Linked DNA regions of Flammeovirga agarivorans. The protein of the gene in region 1 interacts with the protein of each later gene in a pairwise test. Links are inferred from orthologs where the notes say so. Each region holds a gene or a part of one and is shown on either strand. Other genes may lie near its edges.

Region 1 (3,708 bases):
ACAACCGAAGCGGGTGTATCACAAGATTACAAACAGGCATGTGTCGATTATGGTAGTAAAGATATTGTGATGACGACAAAGTTATCGGGTACGCCATGTACTGTAATCAATACTCCATACATGAAAGAGATTGGTACAAAGCAAAATTGGCTTGAATCAATTCTTAATAAAAATAAGACTCTCAAGAAGTTCGCTAAGATGTTGACTTTCTATAAAGGAATGAAAATGCTTGAAAAAGCAGCCTTTGGAGCGACTTATAAATCGGTTTGGTGTGCTGGTCCTTCTATTGAATATGTAAATTCAATTCGACCAGTAAAAGAAGTTGTTGATCAAATGGTAGAAGAATTTGCTTCTGTAGGTGTGAAAAATCAAGCATAGGAAGTAACTTTACTAGAAATAAGATATGAATAACATTTTTGAAAAACGATTTTCTTTCGAGGAAGTCGTTTTTCTTGTTTCATAAGAAGAATATATTGAATCCTATGTATCTTGCATGGTAAACTAAAAAGATTAATTCTTTCAGGACAGCAATAACAAACAAAATGAGTAGAAATATCATTATCGTAGGTAGCATTTTTTGTGCTTTAGCAGTAGCGATTGGAGCATTTGGAGCACATGGTTTAAAAGGAGTTCTCGAAGCCAATGGTCGTTTAGAAACTTTTGAAACAGGTGTGAAATATCATTTTTACCACGGTTTAGGACTCTTACTTTTGGGAGCACTGGCTGATAAAATAGAACAAAACTGGTTAAAATGGGCTGCTGTATTTATGGTGATTGGTATCTTAATTTTCTCAGGGAGTTTATACATTCTATCTATCACAGGCATTAATTGGTTAGGTGCGATTACTCCAATTGGAGGTGTAGGTTTTATTGCGGCATGGATTGCATTGGCATTAGGTGCAAAAAAATAATATGAGTAAAAAATGGAACGTGGCTGCAGAGCCAGAAGATAAATATATAAAAGAGTTGATGAAGCAACCTAATGTGCCCATCTTGATTACCAAGTTATTGGCACAAAGGGGAGTGAAATCTTTACATCAAGCAAGAGATTATTTTCGACCTACTCTAGAGAAGTTACATGATCCTTTTCTAATGAAAGATATGGATGTGGCCGTGGCGAGATTAACCTTAGCCATAGAAAAGGGGGAACGAATTTTATTCTTTGGCGATTATGATGTCGATGGCACTACGTCCGTAGCTCTTTTTATGCATTTCTTTAGAGGAGTTTATGATAATGTAGATTTCTATGTTCCAGATAAATATACAGAAGGTTATGGTGTTTCTGTTCGTGGTGTGGAGTATGCAGCGAAAACAAACTGTCAGTTAATTATTTCTCTGGATTGTGGTATTATGAGCCATGAAGCAATTGATAATGCTATTCATAGAAATATTGATTTTATTGTTTGTGACCACCACCAACTCGGAGATACTATACCTAAAGCTACGGCAGTTTTAAATCCTCAAAGACCAGATTGTGATTATCCTTTCAAAGGATTATCGGGTTGTGGTGTCGGATTTAAATTTCTTCAAGGATTTTGCCAGAAACATGGAATTGACCCAACGCCATTGTGGCAACATTTAGATCTTGTTGCTTTAGGTACAGCTTGTGATGTTGTACCCATGGTGGAAGAAAATCGAGTATTAGCACATCAGGGAATTTCTTACTTGAAAAAAAGTACTAAACCTGGAATTATTGCTTTACTACAAGTATTAAAAAAGGATCAAGCTACAGTTCAACTGACTGATTTAGCCTATAGTATTGGGCCAGTGATTAACGCAGCCGGTAGAATTGCTCATGCACAAATTGCAGCAGAATTATTGGCAACAGAAGATCCTAAAGAGGCTAATGAATTAGCCAATGAGCTGAATCGATTAAATCAGTTAAGGAGAAATTATGACCAAAAGATCACAGAAGAAGCACTAGAGATTGCTTCTAGTGAAGAGAGTAAGTCAGGATTAGTTTTGTACAAGGAAGATTGGCATAAAGGTGTATTGGGCATTGTTGCTTCTAAGGTAGCTGAGAAAATTGGAAAACCGACAGTATGTCTTACCTTATCACGAGGAGAAGTGACAGGTTCGGGAAGAGCGATCGGAAAATTTGATTTACATGATGTTTTAAATTCATGTGGTGACTTACTTTCTCAGTTTGGCGGACACACTTCAGCGGCAGGGTTGTCATTAAAAGAAGAAAATTTGTCAGCCTTTTCCGACAAATTTGATGAAGAAGTACAGAAAAAATTGAATGGAAAGGAATTTGTTTCTGAATTAAATATCGATTTGGAAGTTGAACTGACAGATATTACACTTTCCACTGCTAGTATCATCGATAAGATGAAACCTTTTGGGCATGAAAACCCAATGCCTCTGTTTGTTGCTAAGGGAGTAAAATCAACAGAAGTACCTAGGATACTAAAGGAAAGACACCTGAAAATGAAACTAATACAAAACGATGGAGATCAAGCCATCGATGCTATTGCTTTTAATCAGGCCGATCAATTAGAAATCATTACTTCAGGAAGTTTTGATATTGCTTTCAGATTAGAAATAAATGAATTCAGAGGAAGTAAAATACTTCAATTGAATATTAAAGAAATTCGTTCTAGTGTCGATTAACAAGTATATTAGAACTCATCTACGTTTACATATTACATTTTATGGGACAAAATCTCACTCCTAACGTTAAGATATTATTATTGATAAACCTGCTCATCTTTGGTGCAGTGAATTTAATTCACAGTATAGATGTAGTTGCTTTGTTGGGGTATCATTACCCTAAATCGGAATACTTCCAAGTGTTCCAACCATTTACATATATGTTCGTCCACAGAGATTTCGCACATATTTTTAGTAATATGTTTGCCTTATTCATCTTCGGACCAATGTTGGAAAATGTGTTGGGTTCAAAAAGATTCTTGATTTTATATCTTGTCACAGGTCTTGGTGGCGGTGCGTTGTATGGATTGGTCAACTTTGTTGAAATTCATCAAATGGAAGCTTCTGCAGCACAGTTTATTTTAAGTTCAACACCAGAAAACTTCTTGGCTTTCTGTCAAGATCATGCAGAAGTTTATTTACAGCACAATACAACTTTGTATAACTTTGCTGAGAGTATTTTCCCTGCAGACCCTAATAATCCTGGGTTACAAAAAGAAGCAGTTGAATTTGCCCGTAAGATTACAATAGATAGAATGAATATTCCTATGATTGGAGCATCAGGAGCGATCTTCGGTATATTATTTACGTTTGCGTACTTATTTCCAAATTTACGTTTGATGTTGTTGTTCCCTCCAATTCCAATAAAAGCAAAATACTTGGTAGGTGCTTATATTTTATATGAAACATATGAGCTTATCAATCAGAACCCAGCAGACAATGTTGCTCACCTAGCTCACTTGGGCGGTGCATTATTTGCTTATCTATTGATGAGACACTGGAAATATCAAAGTTACCAGAATTAGAAATACATAAAGTAGTGATATTCAAAGAACAATAATCTATGGATATCACTATTTTAAGAAAATTATTTGGGATATTTTTAAACAAATTATCTACAAATCAAATATCTAATAATAAACTGTACTTGTCCGATGATTGCATGAAATCACTTTTATTACTTGTTGATTTTATGTAAATTAAGTTACCTAATAAATAACCTTATAGAACAGTACAACATCACAGGTTGTCATTAAACCATTACAATATTACTTA
Region 2 (3,827 bases), on another replicon or contig:
ACTGTGTTTTTAGCTTGAGTGAAACCCGCTTCAACACATGCAAAACCAAGTGCCATGATGAATACTAGCATTGTTGAAACTAGCATCCAAACGTTGCTTGTTGTTAGACTTACTGTTTGTAATTGCTCAGCTGTTACAGCTTGAGCGACTGATTCTGTTGCCAACGTTGCATCGGCAATTAGGTGAATAGATGAGAACATTGCAGTCAAAAATTAAAAATTATAAGATAGTGTCATATTCATTTTAAATGTGATGATATTCCGTTTAGTGAGGATCTTAGAGATCCCCAATAAACGGATCACTCACATCTATTAAGGAAGAGAAATAAAAAGATTGGAAGATTCTTTTGTACTTAACTCCCTTGATTTCATATTACAATTGTAGAGTCTCGTGTTAAGAATTGCAAATGTGAGGTTAAAAAAATACCCTGTTTTCCTTGAAATATATAATATTTTCAAAAAATAGGGTGTTTTTTTATGGAGATTGCAATGATTTTGTTTGAAAATTTGAATTAGTAGGATTAAAAATTAACCTACAATTATTCAATTTGTAGTAATATTTGGAAGTTAGGGTCGAATTTTAACCTACCATTTGACTTTTTACCACTTTTTTCGGTAAATCCCTTGATTTTTGGGGTGGATCCCTTTTGAATAAGAGATTTTAACTGATTTTTTGTGATTTTTTTACCGTAATTCTCAAAAGGCACCTTAAAATCACACCCATTTTTCCAATTTGAGCACCCAAAAGCAGATTTTCCCTCTAAAATTTGACCTTTTTGACATTTTGGACATATAAGAGGAGCTTCTAAGGTCTCCTTGAATTCAATTTTACTCTCATTATTTAATATAAGGTAGCCTTGTTTTGTTTTTCCATCAATTTTCAACCCTTTTAGTTCAGGTGTCCTACCTTTTATAATAAGAGATTCAATTTGCTTATCTGTTAACTTTTTATTCTCGTAGTCAAACTTAATAAGAAAATCACATGACTTGTCTTTAAACCCTAGACAGCCATATGCACTATTTCCTTTTATTACTTCCTTTGTTTTACACTTCGGACAGGTGAGGGATATTTTTTGTTCACTCTTCTTTTTCGTTTTTGGTTTCTTCGACACTAGACTTTCTGTTGGAGTCTGAATCTTGAAATTAGAGCGTACTGATTTTACATTTTGTACGACTTCAGTTACCATTTCTTTAATCTCATTCATAAAGAGATTAATTTCATAGGTGCCGTCTTCTATCTGTCGTAATTTCTTTTCCCAAATACCAGTAAGTTCCGCAGATTTTAATAAATCATTTTGAATGGTAGCAATGAGGTCAAGTCCAGCTTGTGTAGGAATAATATTCTTTCGTTGCCTTTCTATATATTTTCTTCTGAAAAGAGTTTCAATAATATTGGCTCTAGTTGATGGTCTGCCAATACCGTTTTCTTTCATTGCTTTTCTTAATTCTTCATCGTCAATATTCTTTCCGGCTGTTTCCATCGCTCTTAATAAGGTAGCTTCCGTAAACAGTTTTGGTGGTTTTGTTTCTTTAGTTAATACTGAAGGAGTGTGTGGCCCTGATTCCCCAACTTCAAAATTGGGGAGAGTTTGTTCTTCTTCTTCTCCTTTTTTCTTTTTCTTCTTTGCTTCTTCTTCTTCCTCCTTTTTATATAGTATCCTCCAACCCGGATCTAGAATTTCTCTTCCGGTAGCTTTAAACTCAGCCTTATCTACTTGACCCATCACTTCCGTTTTTGCTACTTTACAGTCTGGGTAAAACGCAGCGATAAATCGAAGGGCTACTAAGTCGTAGACTGCAGCTTCTTGGGCATTCAAGTTTCGAGCTGCAATTTTGGTAGGAATTATTGCATGGTGATCGGTTACTTTCTGATCATTGAATATTTTCTTGGTTTTTCTGAAAGCAGATTTAAACAATGGAGCAGTTTCATTTTGGAACTTAGTTAATGCTCTCATTGTTGGTCCAATTTCGGGATACATATTATTAGGTAGATATGTTGTATCTACTCTCGGGTAGGTTAAGACCTTTTTTTCGTATAAGCTTTGAGCAATTTTTAAAGTTTGCTCAGCAGAAAAACTAAACTTTTTGTTACACTCTACTTGTAAAGAGGTAAGATCAAATAAATAAGGAGGAGCTTCATTGCCTTCTTTTCTATTGGCAGAAGTAATTTCAAAAGGCTTGTCTTTAATATAAGCTAATCCTTTATCTACAATTTCTTTTGATGTAAACTTTCCTTTTGTAGAATTAAAAGTAACATTTCGATATTTCGTTTTTAATTCCCAGTATTTTTCACTTTTGAAGTTTTGAATTTCTAAAAAGCGATTAGCAATAAGTGCAAGGGTAGGTGTTTGTACTCGACCAATAGAAAGTAATTGTTTATACCCACCAAATTTAATGGTGTATAATCTAGTAGCATTGATTCCTAATAGCCAATCTCCAATAGCTCTGGCACTACCTGCTGCATATAGTAAATCAAAGTCTTTTTCTTCTTGAAGTTTCTTGAATCCTTTTTTAATTGCTTCTTCAGTTAATGAAGAAATCCAAAGTCGTTTTACAGGTACTTTACATTTAGCTTGTCTAAGTACCCAACGTTGAATTAACTCTCCTTCTTGGCCAGCATCACCACAGTTGATCACTTCAGTAGCAGAATTTACCAGGGTTTCAATGACTTTGAACTGCTCTTTCGAACCACTATTATTAATTAGCTTAATAGCGAATTTAATAGGTATAATAGGAAGCGTGACAAGATCCCACCTTTTTAAGGTAGCATCATAATCATGTGGTTCCTTCAAGGTACACAAGTGCCCAAAGGTCCAAGTAACTTGATATCCATTTCCTTCAAAATACCCATTTCTCTTTTGAGTAGCTCCTAATACTTTAGCCAAATCCCTAGCAACACTAGGTTTCTCCGCGATACAAACTTTCATAATTCAAAAAATTCAAGAATCTAAAGATCTTAAAAATTGATGGAATCAAAAATGTATGAGATTATTTAAATACTTATTGAAAACTGAATGAAACGATTATATTTATAGTATTAACAAATGATAAGATTTAATTGAACGATTGATTAAACTTCATTTTACCTTATCCGTTAGTTAAATTATGAAGACCAAAATCTCTTCAAGAAATAAGAGAATAAGCTATTGATGGAACCTTTTTTGTCTTAAATTAAGTGTTACTTAATAAAATTCTCTTTAAATTATTTATTGAACACACTCGTTATAAAGCAATCAATCTAATTACACTATGAAAAAAAATAATTTAAGTTACCTGTTCGCTTTCTTATTGATGTTAATTTCTTCTGTATCATTTGCTCAAGAAGATAAGCAAATTGCAGAGCTGATTGAAAGAGTCATTGAAGCTAATAAGCATGCTAACAATAGTGTTGAAAAAATAAACAACATCACTGATATCTTCAGACCAGATGCCATAATTAATATCACTCGTATTGGTGTGGATGGTTCTAGAAATCATAATGTATTGAGAAAAGCAGATTATAAAGCTGTATTTGTCTCTCAATACCATCAAAATTTACATAGAGAATCAAACCTTAATATGCATGAGGTGAGAGTACAAGGAAATGTAGCTGTAGCCTCTTTTTCATTAGACTATACTATCATGGCTGATACAAAAAATAAAGTTGTATCAAAAGGGTATGAATCTATGGTAGCTACTCTTGTTCGTAGAAACGATAAATGGGGAGTATTGGAATTAAATATTACTGATATTGAAGAAGAACAATATCAAGGAAACTGTTCTTGTGAGTTGTACAAGAATCCTAATACTGGACAAGTAATTGCCAAAGTAGGAGCACCAAAAGGTGAT

What was found.
Region 2: the proteins of recJ (region 1) and HGP29_RS02380 interact in binary tests that used the Escherichia coli proteins (3 or more experiments, as listed by UniProt). The link is inferred for Flammeovirga agarivorans from one-to-one orthologs.

What each region holds. Positions count from the first base shown.
Region 1 is NZ_JABAIL010000002.1:1,067,672-1,071,379, reverse strand. What follows is about bases 298-3,262. They hold recJ (single-stranded-DNA-specific exonuclease RecJ), read left to right. Parts: upstream 298-912; coding sequence 913-2,613; downstream 2,614-3,262. Other genes in these bases: HGP29_RS09035 (rhomboid family intramembrane serine protease), read left to right, coding at 2,655-3,262; HGP29_RS09045 (DUF423 domain-containing protein), read left to right, coding at 543-911; HGP29_RS09050 (NAD(P)H-dependent flavin oxidoreductase), read left to right, coding at 298-378. In the rest of the region: more of HGP29_RS09050, read left to right, coding at 1-297; more of HGP29_RS09035, read left to right, coding at 3,263-3,458; HGP29_RS09030 (rhomboid family intramembrane serine protease), read left to right, coding at 3,708-3,708. UniProt on the Escherichia coli protein: Single-stranded-DNA-specific exonuclease.
Region 2 is NZ_JABAIL010000001.1:565,086-568,912, forward strand. The notes cover bases 233-3,316. They hold HGP29_RS02380 (type IA DNA topoisomerase), read right to left. Parts: upstream 2,927-3,316; coding sequence 539-2,926; downstream 233-538. Other genes in these bases: HGP29_RS02385 (hypothetical protein), read left to right, coding at 3,249-3,316. In the rest of the region: HGP29_RS02375 (ammonium transporter), read right to left, coding at 1-200; more of HGP29_RS02385, read left to right, coding at 3,317-3,827.